DNA from 2 places in the Promicromonospora sp. NPDC059942 genome. Region 1 is predicted to be linked to the other one. Evidence: predicted binding sites of a transcription regulator. Region 1 holds the regulator's gene; the other holds the start of a gene.
What was found. The regulator LexA, encoded in region 1, represses DNA repair genes until DNA is damaged. The targets are predictions, from matches to a motif close to TCGAACANNTGTTCGA.
Positions count from the first base shown of each region.

Region 2: the regulator LexA is predicted to act here: its motif matches at 2,468-2,483, upstream of ruvA (Holliday junction branch migration protein RuvA).

Region 1 covers NZ_JBHWLR010000009.1:60,764-71,173, reverse strand. Annotated here, with positions in the region: gene ACFV9Q_RS16035 (carbohydrate ABC transporter permease) at 1-47, shown strand, start outside; gene ACFV9Q_RS16030 (carbohydrate ABC transporter permease) at 49-963, shown strand; gene ACFV9Q_RS16025 (ATP-dependent DNA helicase) at 1,013-3,121, shown strand; gene ACFV9Q_RS16020 (L-lactate dehydrogenase) at 3,131-4,120, shown strand; gene lexA (transcriptional repressor LexA) at 4,217-5,032, opposite strand; gene ACFV9Q_RS16010 (LysM peptidoglycan-binding domain-containing protein) at 5,224-5,718, shown strand; gene nrdR (transcriptional regulator NrdR) at 5,881-6,363, shown strand; gene ACFV9Q_RS16000 (DUF5302 domain-containing protein) at 6,490-6,717, shown strand; gene ACFV9Q_RS15995 (MerR family transcriptional regulator) at 6,840-7,625, opposite strand; gene ACFV9Q_RS15990 (serine hydrolase domain-containing protein) at 7,630-8,739, opposite strand; gene ACFV9Q_RS15985 (ketopantoate reductase family protein) at 8,887-9,861, opposite strand; gene ACFV9Q_RS15980 (TetR/AcrR family transcriptional regulator) at 9,952-10,410, shown strand, end outside.
Region 2 covers NZ_JBHWLR010000001.1:461,648-472,057, forward strand. Annotated here, with positions in the region: gene ACFV9Q_RS01990 (Abi family protein) at 1-226, shown strand, start outside; gene pdxT (pyridoxal 5'-phosphate synthase glutaminase subunit PdxT) at 335-970, shown strand; gene ACFV9Q_RS02000 (YebC/PmpR family DNA-binding transcriptional regulator) at 1,040-1,801, shown strand; gene ruvC (crossover junction endodeoxyribonuclease RuvC) at 1,859-2,425, shown strand; gene ruvA (Holliday junction branch migration protein RuvA) at 2,528-3,154, shown strand; gene ruvB (Holliday junction branch migration DNA helicase RuvB) at 3,147-4,238, shown strand; gene yajC (preprotein translocase subunit YajC) at 4,378-4,809, shown strand; gene secD (protein translocase subunit SecD) at 4,891-6,783, shown strand; gene secF (protein translocase subunit SecF) at 6,783-7,874, shown strand; gene ACFV9Q_RS02035 (adenine phosphoribosyltransferase) at 7,898-8,470, shown strand; gene ACFV9Q_RS02040 (RelA/SpoT family protein) at 8,547-10,410, shown strand, end outside.

The sequences.
Region 1 (10,410 bases):
TCCTGTCCGCGATCTACTTCCGCGTGACCCGACCCTGGAGCAGCTGACATGGCAGGAAACAACCGGCCGGGTGCCGGACCCGCCGTCGCCGAGCGGGGCATCGTCTCGTCCCACGACCGGCGGCGGGCCAGCGTACGGGGCTCGCTCGGCGTGCTCCAGGGCGGCCTCCTGGTCACCCTGGTCCTCGCCGGGCTCGGGCCGATCCTCTGGCTCGCCAAGGCCGCCGTCACTCCGACGCAGGACACCCTGCGCCAACCGCTCGGCCTCTTCCCGAACGGGATCGACTGGGCCAACCTCTCCACCGCGTGGGGCCGCGCGGAGATCGACCACTACTTCGTCAACACGCTGATCCTCGCGGTCGGGGCCTGGTTCTTCCAGCTCCTGGTCGCGACCACGGGCGGCTACGTGCTGTCCGTGCTGCGACCGCGGTACGGCAACCTCGTCTTCGGCCTGGTGCTGGCGACGCTCTTCGTGCCGGCGGTCGTGCTGCTCGTCCCGCTGTACCTCACCATCCTCGACGTGCCGCTGCTGCACATCAGCCTGCTCAACACGTTCTGGGCGGTCTGGCTGCCGATGGGCGCCAGCGCGTTCAACGTGCTGCTCGTCAAGCGGTTCTTCGACGGCCTGCCCCGCGAGGTCTTCGAGGCCGCGCGGGTCGACGGCGCCGGACCCTTCCGGCTGCTGTGGTCCGTCGTGCTGCCGATGTCCAAGCCCATCCTCGGCGTCGTCTCGGTCTTCGCCGTGATCGCCGCCTGGAAGGACTACCTCTGGCCGCTGCTGGTGCTGCCCGACCCGGACAACCAGCCGCTGTCCGTCCGCCTGCCCGCGATCGCGCCCTACCTGGAGCTCGACGTGTTCCTCGCGGCGCTCGCGATCTCGACCGTGCTGCCCATCGCGCTGTTCCTCGCGTTCCAGCGCCTGTTCCTCAGCGGGGCGGGCCTGGGCGGGGCCGTGAAGGGGTAGCCGGCGGGCCTTCCGGCGCTCGGCCGGACCTGTGGACGAGGCAGGGTGGATGTCGGTGGTCCGGCCTAGGATCGAGCGTGTGACCAGCCTTCCCGACGCACCTGCCGCACGCACCGATTCCGCCGAGATTCCCGAGGTGGAGGAGCTGCTCGACCTCGCCGTCGGACAGCTCGGTGGCGGGCGCAGAGAGGGTCAGCACCGCATGGCCGTCGCGGTCGGCGAGGCGATCGACAAGGGTGAGCACCTGCTGGTGCAGGCGGGCACGGGTACGGGCAAGTCGCTCGGGTACCTGGTGCCCGCCGTCCGGCACGCCGTGGCCGCGCAGTCCAAGGTCATCGTCTCCACCGCGACGCTCGCCCTGCAGCGGCAGGTCATCACGCGCGACCTGCCGCTCGTGGCGAAGGCCGTCGCGCCGGCGCTGCCGCGTGAGCCACGCGTCGCGCTGCTCAAGGGCTGGCACAACTACCTGTGCGTGCACAAGGTGGGCGGCGGCTACCCGGAGGACGAGACCACCCTCTTCGACCTGCCCGGCGGCGAGGACCATCCCAAGACCGAGGAGGCGGCCGGCGGCGCCGCCCGCAGCCGCCGGCGGGACGACGGCGCGTCGCTCGCCGACCACGTCCGGCGCCTGCACGAGTGGGCGGGCGAGACCGAGACGGGCGACCGGGACGACCTCGTGCCCGGCGTGCCGGAGCGGGCCTGGCGCCAGGTGTCCGTCACGGCGATGGAGTGCCTGGGCGGCAAGTGCCCCATGCTCGCGGAGTGCTTCCCGGACAAGGCCCGGGCCGCCGCCCGCGAGGCGGACGTGGTGGTCACCAACCATGCCATGCTCGGCATCGCGGCCACGGGCAGCCCGGGCGTGCTCCCGGAGCACGACGTCGTGGTGGTCGACGAGGCGCACGAGCTCACCGACCGCGTGACGTCGTCGGCCACCGTGGACCTGTCCATGGCGTCGGTGGAGAGCGCGGCGCGGCTCGCCCGGCGGCACGCGGGCACCAACACCGACACCCTCGACGCGGCGGCGCAGAGCCTCGGCACCCTGCTGGTCACCGCGCCGGCCGAGCGGTTCCCGAGCGGGTTGCCGGACGAGCTGCGCATGGCGGTCGGCGCGGTGCGCGACGCCGCGCGCGAGGTGCTGAGCACGCTGAAGCCCGAGGCCGGTGGCAAGGGCGCCAAGGGCAAGGACGCGGGCCAGCCCGACCCGGGGCTCAAGATGGCGCAGGGCGCCATGCTCCAGCTCTTCGAGACGGCCGAGCGCATGGCGTCGCAGGACACGACCTCGGACGTGCTCTGGTGCTCGCGCCCGGACAACGGCTGGGGCGGGTTCGGCGACAACGTGACACGGCTGCACGCCGCTCCGCTGCACGTGGCCGGCCTGATCCGCACGCACCTGCTGGGCGAGTCGACGGGCGTGTTCACCTCGGCGACCTTGGCGCTGGGCGGAACGTTCGACGCCGTGGCCGGCACGCTCGGCCTCAACGGTGCGGACGCCCCGCCGTGGCACGGCTTCGATGCGGGCAGCCCGTTCGACTACCCCAAGCAGGGCATCCTCTACATCGCGCGCCACCTGCCCGCCCCGGGCCGCGAGCCGACCACGGAGGCGCAGCTCGACGAGATCGCGGAGCTCATCACGGCCGCCGGCGGCCGCACGCTCGGGCTGTTCTCGTCCCGGCGCGCTGCGAACGCCGCGGCGGAGGCGATGCGGGAGCGCCTGGACTTCCCGATCCTGGCGCAGGGCGACGACCAGCTCCCGACCCTCGTGCGCGAGTTCGCCGAGGACCCGGCCACGTGCCTGTTCGGCACGCTGTCCCTGTGGCAGGGCGTCGACGTGCCGGGGCCGTCCAACCAGCTCGTGCTCATCGACCGCATCCCGTTCCCGCGCCCGGACGACCCGGTCAAGGCGGCGCGCGCCCGCGCAGTCGAGCAGGCGGGCGGCAACGGGTTCATGGCGGTCTCGGCGCAGCACGCGGCGCTGCTGCTCGCGCAGGGCGCGGGGCGCCTGGTGCGCAGCATGGACGACCGGGGCGTCGTGGCGGTCCTCGACCCGCGGCTCGCGACGGCGCGGTACGCGTCGTTCCTGACCCGGTCGATGCCCGGGTTCTGGCCCACCACCGACCCGAAGCTGGTCCGCGCCGCGCTCGCCAGGCTCGACACATAGCCTGAGGGCATGGCAGCCCCCTCGGACGTCCCCGCGGCCCAGCCCGCCGGATCCCGCACCACCAAGATCGCCGTGGTGGGTGCGGGGGCGGTGGGATCGACGCTCGCCTTCGCGGCGCTGACCCGCGGCTCGGCCCGCACCATCGCCCTGCTCGACATCGACCGGCAGAAGGTCGACGCCGAGGTGCTGGACCTGCAGCACGGGCTGATGTTCACGTCCCAGGCGCACGTGATCGGTTCTGACGACCCGGCGGTGTGCGAGGGGGCCGACGTCGTGGTGGTCACGGCGGGCGCCAAGCAGAAGCCCGGCCAGAGCCGCGTCGACCTGGCGGAGGCGACGATCGGGCTGATGCGCACCATCCTGCCGGGCCTGGTCGAGGTAGCCCCCGACGCGACCTACCTGATGGTGACCAACCCCGTGGACGTGGTGACCTACGCGGCCCTGAAGATCTCGGGGCTGCCGCGCGAGCGGCTCTTCGGCAGCGGCACCGTGCTCGACTCGTCGCGGCTGCGCGTCGTGCTCGCCGAGCGGTGCGGGGTGGCCGTCGGGAACGTGCACGCCTACATCGCCGGGGAGCACGGCGACTCGGAGATCGCGCTGTGGAGCTCCGCCTCGATCGGCGGCGTGCCGCTGCTCGACTGGGTGCCGGTCGGCGGCGCCGCGCCCCTGGACGCCGCGGTGCGTGCGGAGGTGCACCACGAGGTGGTCGACTCGGCCTACCGGATCATCGCGGGCAAGGGCGCCACCAACTACGCCGTGGGCCTGGCCGCGACCCGCATCATCGAGGCGGTGCTGAAGGACGAGCGCCGGATCATGCCGGTGTCCTCGCTGCTGGACGACTACCACGGCATCAGCGACGTCTGCCTGTCGGTGCCGTCCCTGGTGGACCGGCGGGGCGTCACGAGCACGGTGGAGGTGCCGATGTCGGACGACGAGCTGGCCGGGCTGCGCGCGTCGGCCGACAGCGTGCGCGCGGTACAGCGGCGCTTCGGGTTCTAGGGCCGCCCCGGGATCGACGTCGACCTGGCTCGTCCGGGCACGAGAAAGGCCCGGCCACCGGAAACCGGCGGCCGGGCCTTGTCCGTTTCTCTGCGGTCAGAGGCTGCGCAGCACCGCGACGACGCGGCCCAGGATCTGCGCCTCGTCACCCGGGATGGGCTCGTAGGCCGGGTTCTGCGGCAGCAGCAGCACGTGCCCGTCGGTCTGCTTGAACGTCTTGACCGTGGCCTCGCCGTCGATCATGGCGGCGACGATCTCGCCCTGCTCGGCGACATTCTGGCGGCGCACCACGACCCAGTCCCCGTCGCAGATCGCGGCGTCGACCATCGAGTCGCCCGCGACCTTGAGGAGGAACAGCTCGCCGTCACCGACGAGCTGGCGGGGGAGCGGGAAGACGTCCTCGACGACCTGCTCGGCGAGGATCGGCCCACCGGCCGCGATGCGGCCGACCAGCGGCACGTACGACGGCGGCGGCGTGCTCGCGTCGTCCGGCACCGAACCGCCCCAGTGGACCTGGCCGCTACGCCGCGGCTCGGGCCAGTGGATCTCGCCGCGTGTCGGCTTCTCGACCTGCTCGGCCAGGGGCTCGACGAGCTCCATCGCGCGCGGCCGGTTGGGGTCGCGGCGCAGGAAGCCCTTCTTCTCCAGCATCTGGAGCTGGTGCTTGACGCTCGACGGGCTGGCCAGCCCGACGGCCTCGCCGATCTCGCGCATCGACGGCGGGTATCCGCGCGTCTCGAACGACTGCCGGATCGTGTCCAGCACAAGGCGCTGCCGCTCGGTGAGGCGGTCTGCCGGCGAGATCGCGTGCACGTCGGCGACCGCCCCGTCGCCCGGCGCGTCCAACGTGGCGACACCCGAGAGTGCCGTGTCGACGGCTCTCGTGTCGCTGGTCCCGTCCCGTCCCGTCATGCCCGTGCCCCTCCCGTTCCGACAAATGTTCTCCTGTGCGCTGCCCACTCTAGATCACAAATGTGCTCGGCTCAAACGAATGTTCGAGCGTGTCTCGACTTCTACGGTGTCCCGTGCTACACAATGGTACGAGCGTTCGACGAACGTGTGTATGACGGACAACCGTTCGAGTCATCTTTCGAGGAGGGGCCATGGGGGACGTGATCCCGCTGCGGCAGTACACCCCGGCGTACGGGCAGGCGTATGCGACGGTGCCCGGATCGAGCGCGGTCCGGGCGTACCGGCCGGACCCGGGATACACGCAGAGCCGGGCGTCCGCGCCGCCCCGGCCCCGCCCGGCTGCCCCCTCGTACGCGCCGCGCGGGCGGCGCACCTTCGCCGACCGGCTCGGGCTCGCCGGGCTGCGGCTCACGCGGCGCGGCCGGGTCGTGCTGGTGCTGCTGGCGATGCTCGTGGTCGCGCCGATGGCGACGTGGGGCGCGACCGCGGTCGCCAGCTCGCCGGGCGAGCCCACGGAGGTCCGGGTGCACGCGGTGCAGCCGGGGGAGACGCTCTGGGGCTTCGCCGAGCAGGTCGCGAAGCCCGGGGAGGACGTGCGGCAGGCGGTCGCGCGGCTGCAGGACCTCAACAAGATGACGTCGGGCACCGTGCGGGTCGGCGAGCTCCTCCTGCTCCCGAAGGAGTGACGGGAAGGCCCCCGAAAAGTGGCCGGACACCCCGACGAAGTGGACGGAGGCCACGATTCGCCGTCAAATGTTGCGGCGATGTTGCATGGGGGTGGTTTGCCCGCTTACGGTCGGGGCGCGACCGGATCTCTCCGGTCCGTGGCCGACCACGCAGGAGTCAGCATGCACTGCCCGTTCTGTCGCCACGCCGACTCGCGCGTGGTGGACTCGCGGACCGCCGACGACGGCCTGTCGATCCGGCGCAGGCGGCAGTGCCCGAACTGCAACCGGCGGTTCACCACCGTCGAGACCGCGAGCCTGTCGATCGTCAAGCGCTCCGGCGCCACCGAGCCGTTCAGCCGCGACAAGGTCGCCGCGGGCGTGCGCAAGGCGTGCCAGGGCCGCCCTGTGAGCGACGACGACCTGGCGATCCTGGCCCAGAGGGTCGAGGAGACCCTGCGGAGCAACGGCAGCGCCGAGATCGACGCGTACGAGGTGGGCCTCGCCATCCTGGGCCCCCTCCGTGAGCTCGACGAAGTGGCCTACCTCCGGTTCGCGAGCGTCTACCAGTCGTTCGACTCGCTCGAGGACTTCGAGAGCGCCATCACGTCGCTGCGCGCCGAGCGCGCCGAGCGTGATGCGGAGCGTGCCGCCGCGCAGGCGTAGCGGTCGGAAGGGCCCGCGCGCCGGCGACGGACGAAAAGCGATTGGCACCCTGGCGTGCGGTGGGGCAGGCTGGGGCCGACGACGGACCCGATCGAGGGACCCCCGAAACAGGAGGAGGTGATCGGTGTGACGGACGAGAAGCCTGGTGCCGAGGAGGCAGTGGCTCAGGACGCTGAGGCGCCCAAGGCCGCGACCGCGCCGAGCGTTGACGCGAAGGCGCGGTTCAAGGAAGCGCTGGACCGGAAGAACGCCGCACGCGGCCGTACCGCCGCAGGCGACGTGAACACGGGCTCTGTGCACGGTTCGGAGACGACCGGCCCCGTGCAGAAGATGTTCCGCCGCAAGTCCGGCTGAGCCTGCTCGACCGAGGCCGCCGACCGGGTATCTGACCTGGTCGGCGGCCTTCGTCGTTTCGCGGGGCGCCCCGACCTTGCCGGCGCTGCCGGCGACGTGGAAGGGGCCGGTTCGCTTCGCGGTCAACGCGGGTCGGACCTCGGGATGCGGACGCCGGCGGCGCGGAGTCTGGACTCGAAGAGCGCGGACAGTCGTGCCATGGCCGGTGTCGGCTTGTCACCGTGGCGGGCGATCATCGCGTACCGGGGCGCGGTGTCGGTCCGTGCCTGCATGCTGGTGACGGTCCTGAGCAGTGCGGGGTCGGCCAGGTAGTGGTCGGCCGCTTCGGCGGCGAGGCGGTCGATGCGGGGGTCGTCCGCCTCCCAGGTCGCGGCTTCGGCGACGCGCCTGGTCAGGGCGATGAGCCTGGTGTCTTGCAGGGCGTGCTCGAACTGGGCGAGGTAGTCGTCGAAGCCTTCGGGGACCAGGGCTCGCGCGAGCACCCAGCCCTCCCTGGTGGCCGCGACCTCGTCCTCGGAGTATCCGAGGGCGAGCATCCGCTCCAGCAGGGCCACGGCGCGGTCGGGCAGCAGCGCCCGGTCGCCGTCGGCGAGGCGGTGCAGCATGGCGCGCCGCGCGGTCAGCTCCGCGAGGTGTTCGTCGAGCTGTCGTTCGACCTGGACGAGCGCGGAGGCGAACAGCGCGGCGTCGGCGTCGAGCAGGGGTCCGATCTCTGCCAGCGGTACCCCGGCGGCGGCCAGGGTCCGGACCTGCACCAGCCTGAGCAGGTCGTCCGATCCGTACCGCCGGTATCCGGAGCCGTCGCGCCGGGGTTCGGTGACCAGGCCGAGCTTGTGGTAGTGCCGCACCGTCTTGATCGTGATGCCGACGAACGCGGCCGCCTGGCCGATACTGACTCCGTTGTGCATCTGCTCATCCTGCCAAGCCGAATACCTCGTCGAGGAGGCGCTGCTGGGCGCCCTGGAACGCCGCGGCGACGGTGAGGTTCGCGTCGTCCACGCAGTTCAGCGCGGCGGTCAGCGTCTTCGCCCCGTCGGGGGTGGCGTACATGAGCGCCGCATGGCCCACCGCGGCGCCGTTGTGGGAGATCACGGTGGCACCGTCGTCCGTGGTCAGCACGAACACCCCCAGCCCGTAGCCCATGTTCGGGATGCCCGTCGCACGCGGGGTGAACATCTCCTCGCGCAGCTCGTCCGGGAGGAGCTTGCCGCCGGTGAGCGCGGCGATGAAGGTGTGCAGGTCCTCGGTGGTCGAGATCATGTCACCGCCGGCGGAGACCCAGGAGGGGTTCTGGCGGGTGATGTCGACCGTGCGCGGCCCGCCGTCCTCGTCGTACCGGTAGTAGGCGTGGGCGTGCGGCTCGGCGATCTCCGCGTCATCCGGGACCACGGTGTGCGACATGCCGAGCGGGGTCAGGATCAGCCGCTGCATCTCCTCGGTGACGGTACGGCCGGTGACCTTCTCGATGAGCAGGCGAGCCAGGACGTAGTTGGTGTTGGAATAGCTCCAGCCCGCTCCGGGCTCGAACCGCGCAGGCTTGGACAACGCGAGCTCGACCAGCTCCTGGGGCCGGTAGGTCTTGAACCGGTTGTTCAGCCACTCCTTGCCGTCGGGGCCGTAAGGGATGGGGATGCCGAACACCATCGAGCCGTCCTCGTAGACCTCGCCGGTGAAGTTGAACAGGCCGCTGGTCTGCTGGAGCAGCATCCGGACCGTGATCCGCTGGTCGATCCCGAACTCAGGCAGGTGGTCCGCGACCGCGTCGTCCAGGCCGAGCCTGTCCTCGGCCACGAGCTGAAGCACCAGGGTCGCGGTGAAGGTCTTGGTGTTGCTGCCGATCCGGATGTGACCGCCGGCAGGCGGTTTCACGTCCCCGCCGACCTCTGCCGCCCCGGCGGCGCCGACCCACTCGCCCTGCTCGTCGTTGACGCGGACCGACAGCCCGATGATGCCGGGGTCGACGATCGCCTCGATCGCCCGCTGGAGACGGTCGGCGGTCTGGTTGGAAACGGTGGTGGTCATGGTGGTTCGCTCCTTCGAAGCGCTCGGTTCTCTTCGGCGTCCTGCCGATGCGAGAACCGTCCACCTTGACCTCAGGTCAGGATCAACCGTGACGTGCGTCACTCGATGTTCGGAGCCGCGGGTCTCGACCGGGCGCCGCCGTGGACGCTACGAGGTCGGTGCCCGGGACGGGCCCTGGCGGGCGAAGCTCGGTTCCGCCGCCTCCAGTCGCGGCACCGCGATGCCCAGCCGCCGCGCCTCGGCCAGGGTGTCCCGGCAGACTGCTCGCGGCTCCTCGGCCCCGGGGTCGGAATGTGTCTCGAGGCTCAACCGGGCCGGCGCGACATGAGCGGTCAGCCAGGCGAGCACCGAGGCCGTCAGCCAGGTCGGTGCGCGCATGGGCAGCACGCTGCCTCGATGACGCCGCAGGTCGACACCGCGCGCCTCGAGGAGCGGCAGCAGCTCACGGCCGGCCAGCAGTGCCTCGCGCAGCTCGCGCCGTGCTCCGGCCAGGTCGGCCAGCGAGCCCAGCCTCAGGCCCTGCGAGTGCAGGCCGGCGTCCGCCGCGAAATGGATCCACAACCAGCCGCGGAGGTCGGGTTGCTCCAGGATCCGGAACCCCGCCTCGCGAAACAGCCGGCGCACGGTCCGCTCGCGTTCGGTCGGGGGCGTGCCGAAGGTGCCGAGGACGACGGACGGGAGTATCGCCGCGCGGAGCACGCCGTTCTCGCCGAAGCCGCCACCGGACTGCGGGAATCCCCAGGCGACCTGGTCGGGGGGAAGGTCCCCGATCGCGGCCAGCGGCTCGGTCCAGATGTTGCTGAGGACCAGCACCGTTGCCGTGCCGATGCGTGGAGCCAGGAAGGCCGCCGCCTCCGCAAGCCGGTAGTGCTGCACGCTCAGCACGATGAGGTCGAAGTCGTGACCCGGCTCCAGCTCTTCGCGGTAGCGCACCGGCCACCTCTCGACCACGGACTTCCCCCACACGCGCCGTCGTGTGTCGAGCAGATCGAGGTCGACCGTCTCCCCGTAGGTCGCCGCGCGGCCTGGGCGGACGTAGAACTCGACGTCGTGCCCGGCCTGTTCCAGGGCCCAGCCGTTCACGGTGGCGATGACGCCTCGTCCGAACATCAGGATCTTCATGCTCTACCTCGATGGGTTAGGCTCAAACCGGAGATCGTCTCCACTTGCAAGATATGGAGATGGTCTCCACTTGTCAACGGGAGGTATCGCATGAACGCCGCCAAGCCGCTGCGGGCCGACGCCCGGCGCAACCGTGAGGCCCTGCTCGCAACGGCCCGGGAAGTTCTCGACGCCGGCGACTTCTTCGACCTTCGCTTCGACGACTTCGCCCGCCTGGCAGGCGTGGGCACCGGCACGTTGTACCGCCACTTCCCCACCCGGGAGGCGCTGGCCGAGGCGGTCTACCACGAGGAGGTCGCCGCGCTCAGCGCACGCGCCCGCGAGCTGCGTGCCACGCTGCCCGCGGACGAGGCCCTGGCGGTCTTCCTGCGCGGCATGGTCGACCACATGGACGCCTACCAGGGTCTCGCCCGGACACTGGCCACTCTCATGACCACCCGCTCGGGTGCGCTCGCCGAGGGTGGCCAGGTGCTGGAGGAGGCCGTCGGCGACCTGGTGGCCGACGCCGTGCGAGACGGCACCGTCCGGGCCGACGCGGACGCCGGCGTC
Region 2 (10,410 bases), on a different contig from region 1:
GCTCCAGGGGATCAAGGGGCTCAAGCACCTCGCCGGGCTGGAGCACCGTGATCGCGCTCGGCTCTATCCAGCGCTGATGGTGCTGTGCTTCCTGATGGACAAGGTCTCGGCGGACGGCGCCTGGAAGGCGGATCTGATGAGCCTGCTCTCCGCCTTCCCTGCGGACGGGGTGGTCTCGCTGGCCGACATGGGATTCCCGGCCGACTGGGCTGACCTGATGCCGTAGCGGAGCGGACCAACAGGACGCGGGCGGCTCGTCTGTCGCCGTTTTTCCTGCTGGGGCACAACCCGTGACGTCCCAGGTCGGTCGGCTGCCGCCGTAAGATGGACGGTTGTGAGCAACCCGACCATCGGTGTCCTGGCCCTGCAGGGTGACGTCCGCGAGCACCTGGCCGCCCTCGAGTCCGTCGGGGCGCACGGCGTGACCGTGCGCCGTCCGGGGGAGCTGGCCGCGGTCGACGGGCTCGTGCTGCCCGGCGGGGAGTCGACGACGATCGACAAGCTGCTGCGCATCTTCGAGCTCCGCGACCTGCTGCAGGCCCGCATCAAGGAGGGGCTGCCGGTGTACGGCTCGTGCGCGGGGATGATCCTGCTCGCCGACCGGATCCTGGACGGGACCGCCGACCAGCAGACCGTCGGCGGCATGGACGTGGTCGTGCGGCGCAACGCGTTCGGGCGGCAGGTCGACTCGTTCGAGACCGACCTCGACTTCGCGGGGATCTCCGACGTCGACGACGGCGGGCCGGTGCGTACCGCGTTCATCCGCGCCCCCTGGATCGAGGAGGCCGGGCCCGAGGTCGAGGTGCTGTCCCGCATCCCGGCTGTGGATACACAAGGCCGTCCTGTGGCGGCCGCCGGTAGGATTGTTGCAGCACGGCAGGGGTCGCTGCTCGCCACCGCCTTCCACCCTGAGATCACGGGGGACGCGCGCGTGCACGGGCTGTTCGTCAGCATGGTCGCGGGCGGCTGAGCGGTACCCTCGCCGCCGTTCCACAGCAATTGATAAGAGCCGTCAAAAAGCAAGGAGTCAGGTAGAGGCATGTCAGGTCACTCCAAGTGGGCCACGACCAAGCACAAGAAGGCCGCGATCGACGCCAAGCGCGGCAAGCTCTTCGCGAAGCTGATCAAGAACATCGAGGTCGCGGCGCGGACGGGCGGCGGCGACCTCGCCGGTAACCCGACGCTGTTCGACGCGGTCCAGAAGGCGAAGAAGTCGTCGGTCCCGAACGACAACATCGACCGCGCGCTGAAGCGCGGTTCGGGCGAGGGCGCCGACGCCGTCGACTACCAGACGATCATGTACGAGGGCTACGGCACCAACGGCATCGCCGTCCTGGTCGAGTGCCTCACCGACAACAAGAACCGGGCCGCCTCCGAGGTGCGCCTCGCGTTCTCCCGCAACGGCGGCAACCTCGCCGACCCGGGCTCGGTGTCGTACCTGTTCTCCCGCAAGGGCCTGATCGTGGTGCCGAAGGCCGACGGCGTGGGCGAGGACGAGGTCATGCTCGCCGCGCTCGACGCCGGCGCCGAGGACGTCACCGACCAGGGCGAGGTCATCGAGGTCCTCACCGAGGCGACCGACCTGGTGTCCGTGCGTACGGCCATCCAGGAGGCCGGCATCGAGTACGACTCGGCCGACGTGATCTTCCACCCCTCCATGCAGGTCGAGGTGGACGTCGAGGGCGCCCGCAAGATCATGCGCCTCATCGACGCGCTCGAGGACAGCGACGACGTGCAGAACGTCTACGCCAACTTCGACGCGAGCGACGAGGTCATGGCCGCGCTCGACGAGGAGGAGTAAGCAGGTCCCCGGCCGCGTCCGCGCGGGCAGCGGAACCGCACGTGAGAGGGTTTCTTCGTGCGCGTTCTCGGTGTTGATCCAGGTCTGACCAGGTGCGGCGTGGGCGTCGTCGACTCGCTGCCCGGGCGACGGGCCCGGATGGTCGCGGTCGGGGTGATCCGCTCGGACGCGGACCTGTCCACCGACCTGCGGCTGCTCAAGATCGCCGAGGGCCTCGACGCGTGGCTGGACGAGCACGTGCCCGACGTCGTCGCCGTCGAGCGGGTCTTCGCCCAGCACAACGTCGGCACGGTGATGGGGACCGCCCAGGCGGCCGGCCTGGCCATGCTGGGTGCGGCCCGCCGCGGCGTGCCCGTCGCGCTGCACACGCCGTCGGAGGTCAAGGCAGCCGTGACCGGGTCGGGACGCGCCGACAAGGCGCAGGTGACGACGATGATCACCCGCATCCTCGACCTCGACGAGCCTCCGCGGCCCGCCGACGCCGCCGACGCGCTCGCCCTCGCCGTCTGCCACCTGTGGCGCCCCGCCGGGGCCCTGCAGGGCGGCGACCGGCACGAGCTCACGCCCGCGCAGCGCGCCTGGGCCGCGGCCGAGCAGGTCGCCAAGCAGCGTCCCCGCCGCTGACGGCGTGCCTCCCCGGACACCTCCCGCCGCTTGTTAGGCTCCTCGCACTGACGTTCGATACCGGCTCGACGAGCCGGGCCGGCAGGCAAGGAGGGGGAGCCCGTGATCGCCTCGCTGACGGGGACCGTGGCCCACGTGGGTCTGGACCGCGCGGTGGTCGACGTCGGCGGCGTCGGCTACCTGGTGCACGCCACGCCCACCACCCTGGCCACGCTGCGCGTCGGCGAGACCGCCGGCGTCGCCACGAGCATGGTGGTCCGCGAGGACTCGATGACGCTGTACGGGTTCGGCGACCCCGACGAGCGGGACGTGTTCGAGGTGGTGCAGACCGTCTCCGGCGTCGGGCCGCGCCTGGCGCTCGCGATGCTCGCGGTGCACACCCCGGACGCCCTGCGCCGCGCGGTCGCCGGCGAGGACCTCGCCGCGCTGACCCGCGTGCCCGGCATCGGCCGCAAGGGCGCCCAGCGCATCGTGCTGGAGCTGGGCGACCGGCTGGGGCCGCCGTCGGGCCTCGCGCCGGCCGAGGCAGCGCCGAGCGCCGCCGCGGCCTCCGCCGACCACTCCGAGCGCGTCGTGGAGGCCCTCGCGGGCCTCGGCTGGCCGGCCAAGCAGGCCGACGACGCCGTCGCGAAGGTGCTCGCCGAGGCGGGTGCCGACTCCGTCGCGGCCGACGAGGTCGCCTCGACGCTGCGCGCGGCCCTGCGCGTGCTGGGAGGCCACCGTGGCTGAGGTCTCGACCGAGACGGACGGTGGCGGCCGAATCGTCGCCCCGAGCGCCGACGAGATCGAGCGGGCCGCCGAGGCCGCGCTGCGCCCCAAGCGGCTCGACGACTTCGTGGGCCAGCGCATCGTGCGCGACCAGCTCTCCCTGGTGCTGCAGGCCGCGATGGCGCGCGGCAACCCGCCCGACCACGTGCTCCTGTCCGGCCCGCCCGGGCTCGGCAAGACCACGCTGGCCATGATTATCGCGGGCGAACTCGAGTCGCACATGCGGCTCACCAGCGGCCCCGCCATCCAGCACGCGGGCGACCTCGCCGCCGTCCTGTCCTCCCTGGAGGAGGGCGACGTGCTGTTCATCGACGAGATCCACCGCCTGGCCCGTCCCGCCGAGGAGCTGCTCTACGTCGCCATGGAGGACTTCCGGGTCGACGTCGTGGTCGGCAAGGGCGCGGGCGCGTCCGCGATCCCGCTCGCGCTGCCACGGTTCACCGTGGTCGGCGCCACCACGCGCTCCGGCCTGCTGCCCGCCCCGCTGCGCGACCGCTTCGGCTTCACCGGGCACATGGACTACTACACGCCCCAGGAGCTGGAGCGGGTCATCCTGCGCTCCGCCGGGCTGCTCGGCGTGCACCTCGACCACGCCGCCGCGCACGAGATCGCCGGCCGCTCCCGCGGCACGCCCCGCATCGCGAACCGGCTGCTGCGCCGCGTGCGCGACTGGGCACAGGTGCGCGGCGACGGCCGGCTCGACCTGAACGCCGCGCGGGCGGCCCTGGAGGTCTACGAGGTCGACCTCATCGGCCTCGACCGCCTCGACCGCGCGGTGCTCACCGCCCTGTGCACCCGGTTCGGCGGCGGGCCCGTGGGCCTGTCCACGCTCGCCATGACCGTGGGCGAGGAGGCCGAGACCGTCGAGACCGTCGCCGAGCCGTACCTCGTCCGCGAGGGACTGGTCGGGCGCACCCCGCGCGGCCGCGTCGCGACCCTCGCCGCCTGGGAGCACCTCGGCCTCACCCCGCCCGCGCAGGTGCCCGGAGCCGCACCCGGCAGCACGACCGGCTCCACCGGCCCGGGAACTTTGCTCGACCCCTGACGTTGTCCTTGTGGCGCCCCTACTGCGGGCAGCCCGGGGATCCGCACCCGAGCACTACACTGGTTGGGATCCTCGTCGTGCGCCACGAACGTGCGCAGCACATCCGACACAGCAATCGAACAGGGACCTCACCGTGGAAATGCTCATTCTCGTCGCGATCCTCCTCGTGGCGATGTTCTTCATGTCCTCCCGTACCCGCAAGCAGCAGCGCGCGGCAGCGGAGTTCCGGAACAACCTCACGGTCGGGGCCAAGGTCATGACCGCCTCGGGGATGATCGGGACCGTCGTCGAGGTGGACGACGCGAACGACCAGGTGACCATCGAGTCCGTCCCCGGCAGCCAGACCACCTGGCTCCGCGCCGCCATCTCCAAGCAGGTCGAGGAGCCCGTCGCCGACGACGCGGACACCGACAACATGGCAGATGAGGCCGACGTCACAGCAAAGAGCGAAACGGGAAGTACGATCAGCCCCGACGCGACCGACGTCCCCGACGATCTGTCTGGCCTCGACACCGCCCAGCGCGAGTACCGGGAGCAGCAGCGACGGGACGCCGACGCAGACGGCAAGTGACGGCCGCGCCGTCCGGTGACCCCGGACGGCGCCGAACCCGCGCCGGACGTACCCCGGCGCGCACACGAGAAGAGACAGACGTTGGCGACTGACACCCGGCGCTCGCGGCCGGTTCGCACGATCGTGCTCCTGACGATCCTGACGATCCTGCTGCCCTTCGGCGCCCTCTTGGCAGGTTGGCAGCTCGACGGAAAGTCGAGCGACAATCCGAACGGCGCGAGCCTCGCACCCGGTCTGGCCCTCGACCTCCAGGGAGGCACCCAGGTCATCCTGAAGGCTGTCACCTCGGACGGCTCCGAGATCACCCCGGAGGCGATGGAAGAGGCCATCGGCGTGATCCGGCAGCGGGTGGACGCCAACGGCGTGACCGAGGCCGAGATCGCCAGCCAGGGCGACAACCAGATCGTGGTCGAGATCCCGGGCAAGGTGGACGACGAGACCGTCGCCCTGATCTCCAAGGCCGCGCAGATGAAGTTCCGCCCGGTCCTGGCCATCGGCAACCCGGTCCCGACGGCGCAGCCCTCGGCGAGCCCGTCGGCCTCCGCGGACGGCAAGGGCGAGGACGCCCAGGCCGACGGCGGTGACGCGGCCGCGGCGGCCGAGCCCACCAAGAAGGAGCTCGCCGAGCAGGACGCGGCCATCAAGGCGGCCACCGACCCGTCCGACCTGGCGCAGATCACGCCGTCGGTCCAGGCCGAGTACGACGCGCTGGACTGCACCGACCCCAAGAACCTCGAGGGCGGCGGCGGGGACAACCCCGACCGGCTGCTCGTGACGTGCGACCAGACCGGCGCGGCCAAGTACATCCTGGGCCCCGTCGAGGTGGACGGCACCAACCTGACCAGCGCGTCGTCGGGCCTCATGCCCGGCGCGAACGGGACGGTCACCAACGAGTGGGGCGTCAACCTCGACTTCAACTCGCAGGGCACCAAGGAGTTCCGTGAGACCACGGAGCGCCTGGTGAACCTGGAGCAGCCGCGCAACCAGTTCGCCATCGTGCTGGACGGCCTCGTCGTCTCGGCGCCGAGCACGAACGTCGCGATCACCAACGGCCAGGCGCAGATCTCCGGCTCCTTCACGCAGCAGTCGGCCGCCACGCTGGCCAACCAGCTCAGCTTCGGCTCGCTGCCGCTGACCTTCCAGGTCGACGGACAGAACCAGATCTCCGCCACGCTCGGTTCCGAGCAGCTCCAGCGCGGCCTGTTCGCCGGCCTCATCGGCCTCGCGCTCGTCGTCGTCTACTCGCTGTTCCAGTACCGTGCGCTCGGCCTGCTCACCGTGGCCTCGCTGGTCGTGGCCGGCGCCATGACCTACGTGGTGATCGCGCTCCTGAGCTGGGGCATGGGCTACCGCCTCTCCCTGCCGGGTGTCGCTGGTCTGATCGTGGCCATCGGCTTCACCGCGGACTCGTTCATCGTGTACTTCGAACGTATCCGGGACGAGCTACGCGACGGCAGATCCCTGCGCCTGGCGGTCCAGCGGGGCTGGGTCCGCGCGCGCCGCACGATCTACGCCGCGAAGGCCGTGAACCTGCTGTCGGCCGTGATCCTGTACTTCATGACCGTCGGCGGTGTGCGCGGCTTCGCGTTCACCCTGGGCCTGACCACGATCATCGACGTCATGGTGGTCATCTGGTTCACGCACCCGATGATGGAGCTGCTCGCCAAGGTGCCGTTCTTCCGTGACGGGCACAAGGCCTCCGGCCTGTCCGCCGACCGCATCGAGGTGACGCCGCGGTACCGGGGCGCCGGCCGGTTGTCCGGCGGGAAGCCCGACGCGACGACGGACGTCCCCGACTTCGGCACCGCCGAGCCCGACCGGGAGCTGGTCACGGCGCAGTCCGTGACCCCGGCGCCGCGCACCGGCGAGGACGGCCGCAGGATGACGATCGCGGAGCGGCGTGCCGCCGAGCGCAAGGCTGCCGCAGGGTCCGCAGACGCGACCCAGCAGGCTCAGAACGAGGAGAACAGCTGATGGCGCGGGGTGGCTTCGCTCAGTGGGGTAACGACCTCTACACGGGTCGTCGGTCGTACCCGATCGTCCAGCGCCGTCGGCTCTGGTACTCGATCGTCGCGCTCTTCTCGGCGGCGTCGGTCCTCGTGCTGGTCTTCCAGGGCCTGAACCTCGGCATCGACTTCCGCGGTGGCTCCGAGTTCACGGTCTCCGGTGCGTCGACCACGGACGAGGACGTCGCGATCGAGGCGGTCGCGACGGTGGCTCCCGGCGAGGAGCCCCACATCAGCCAGGTCGGCGCGAACGCCGTCCGCGTCCAGGTCTCGCAGCTCGACGCCGAGCAGACCGACCAGGTCGGCCAGGCCCTCGCCGACGCCTATGGCGTCGACGTCGGCGAGGTCACGTCGAACTTCATCGGCCCGACCTGGGGCCAGTCCGTGAGCATGCGGGCCCTGTGGGGCACCGTCGCGTTCGTGCTGGCGGCCGCGGTCTTCATGGCGATCTACTTCCGCGCCTGGCGGATGTCGGTGGCGGCCGTCGTGGCGATGCTCACCGACGTGCTGGTCTCGGCCGGTGTGTACGCGGTGATCGGCTGGGAGGTCACGCCGTCGACGATCATCGGCTTCCTGACCATCCTGGGCTTCTCGCTGTACGACAAGATGGTCGTCTTCGACAAGGTGCGTGAGAACACCGCCTCGGTGACCGAGCAGACCCGCAGCACCTACGCCGAGCGGGCCAACCTCGCGGTGAACCAGACCCTGGTCCGGTCCATCAACACCTCCGTGGTGGCGCTGCTGCCCGTCGCGGGCATCCTGTTCGTGGGTGGCTTCCTGCTGGGCGCCGGCACGCTGAAGGACATCTCGCTGTCGCTGTTCGTCGGTATCGCCGCGGGCGCGCTGTCGTCGCTCTTCTTCGCGACGCCGCTCGACGTGACGCTGCGGGAGCGCGAGCCCAAGATCGCCGCCCACACCAAGAAGGTCATGGATCTGCGCGCGGGTCTCGTGGCCGAGGGTGCGGACGAGAGCCTGCTGGCCGCTGCCGCGTCCGGTTCGGCCCAGCTCGTCCCCGGTCACCACCAGGGACAGGCCGCTCAGCCCAGGCGTCGCCGGTAGGCTCACGCCTCGTGGCAGACGACATGACCGACGTCGCCCTCTCCGGCCTGGTGCCGGAGAGGGCGACGCGCGTTCGCGACCTGATCGCGGACGTCCCGAACTTTCCCTCTCCCGGTGTCCTCTTCAAGGACATCACTCCTCTGCTGGCCGACGCCCAGGGCCTGGCCGACGTCGTGGAGGCGTTCACGCGCCTCGCGCTGGCCGACGGCGTGGACGTGGTGGCCGGCATGGAGGCCCGCGGCTTCCTGCTCGGCGCGCCCGTGGCCCACGCGCTCGGCCTGGGCTTCCTGCCGCTGCGCAAGGCGGGCAAGCTCCCGCCGCCCACGCACAGCGTCTCGTACGACCTGGAGTACGGCTCCGCGGCCATCGAGCTGCGCTCGGGAACACTCACCCCCGGTGCGCGCGTTCTCATCATCGACGACGTTCTCGCCACGGGCGGTACCGCGGCGGCCGCAGCAGAGCTGGTGGAGCAGTGCGGTGGGGTCGTCTCCGGGCTCGCCTTCCTGATCGAGCTGGAGGCGCTTCACGGGCGCGACAGGCTCCAGGGCCACAACGTCGATACTCTCCTGCGGGTGGACACCCCGTCCGGTCAATGACCGGGTCGGACGGCGAATAGTGGTCCAGGGCTAGACTGGCGACTCCGGGTTTCATCCCGGGGAAGGAGGCGCGTACATGGCGGAGAACACGGTGTCACGCGCTCCGGTGCCCGAGAAGAACCCGCCCACCCCTCCGGGCGGCAACCGGATGCGCAACCGGCTGGTGCGGCTGGGCGTGCGCAGCATCGGTGGCGGCACCCCGGCGGCGATCGAGCCGCTGCTGCAGGCGATCCGCAGCAACCACCCCAAGGCCGACGTCGCCCTGATCGAGCGCGCCTACGTGGTGGCCGAGAAGGCCCACCGCGGGCAGATGCGCAAGAGCGGCGACCCGTACATCACGCACCCCGTCGCGGTCTCCACGATCCTCGCGGAGCTCGGGTTCGAGGGCACGACGATCGCGGCCGCGCTGCTGCACGACACGGTGGAGGACACCGACTACTCGCTGGACACGCTGCGCAGCGAGTTCGGCGACGACGTCGCGCTGCTCGTGGACGGCGTGACCAAGCTCGACAAGGTGAAGTACGGCGACGCGGCGCAGGCCGAGACCGTGCGCAAGATGGTCGTGGCCATGGCCAAGGACATCCGCGTGCTGGTCATCAAGCTGGCCGACCGCCTGCACAACGCCCGCACCTGGAAGTACGTGCCGTCCAAGTCGGCGGAGCGCAAGGCGCGCGAGACCGTCGAGATCTACGCGCCGCTGGCCCACCGGCTGGGCATGAACACGATCAAGTGGGAGCTGGAGGACCTCTCCTTCCAGACCCTGTACCCCAAGGTGTACGACGAGATCGTGCACCTGGTGGCGGAGCGCGCCCCCGCCCGCGAGGAGTACCTCGGCGTGGTGCGCGGGCAGATCGAGTCGGACCTGCGCAGCGCGAAGATCAAGGCCACCGTGACCGGCCGGCCGAAGCACTACTACTCGATCTACCAGAAGATGATCGTGCGCGGTCACGACTTCGCGGAGATCTACGACCTCGTCGGCACCCGCGTCCTCGTGGACACCGTGCGCGACTGTTATGCGGCGCTCGGCGCCATGCACGCGCGGTGGAACCCGGTCCCCGGCCGGTTCAAGGACTACATCGCCATGCCGAAGTTCAACATGTACCAGTCGCTGCACACGACGGTGATCGGCCCGGGCGGCAAGCCCGTGGAGATCCAGATCCGCACGCACGACATGCACCGCCGCGCCGAGTACGGCGTGGCGGCGCACTGGAAGTACAAGGAGAAGACGCCGGCGGCGGGCGGCAACGACCCGAAGAACCAGGACATGGCCTGGCTGCGCCAGCTCGTGGACTGGCAGCGCGAGACCGCCGACCCGGCGGAGTTCCTCGACTCGCTGCGGTTCGAGATCGGCGGCGACGAGGTCTACGTCTTCACGCCGAAGGGTTCGGCCATGGCGCTGCCCGGCGGCGCCACGCCCGTCGACTTCGCGTACGCGGTGCACACCGAGGTGGGCCACCGCACCATGGGTGCCCGCGTGAACGGCCGCCTGGTGCCGCTCGACTCGCCGCTGGAGAACGGCGACGTCGTCGACATCCTCACCTCCAAGTCGGAGACCGCGGGCCCGAGCCGCGACTGGCTCGGGTTCGTGAAGTCGCCGCGCGCGCGCAACAAGATCCGGCAGTGGTTCACCAAGGAGCGCCGCGAGGAGGCCGTCGAGACCGGCAAGGACTCGATCGCCAAGGCCATGCGCAAGCAGGGCCTGCCGATCCAGCGCCTCATGTCGCACGAGACCCTCGTCGGGGTCGCGGACGAGATGAACTACCAGGACGTGTCCGCGCTGTACGCGGCCGTCGGCGAGGGGCAGATCTCCTCGGCCCACGTGGTCGAGAAGCTCGTCAAGGCGCTCGGCGGGGCGGACGGCGCGGAGGAGGACGTCGCCGAGGCGGCCCGTCCGGGTGGCCTCACCGCCCGGCGCGTGCGGTCGGGCGACCCGGGCGTCA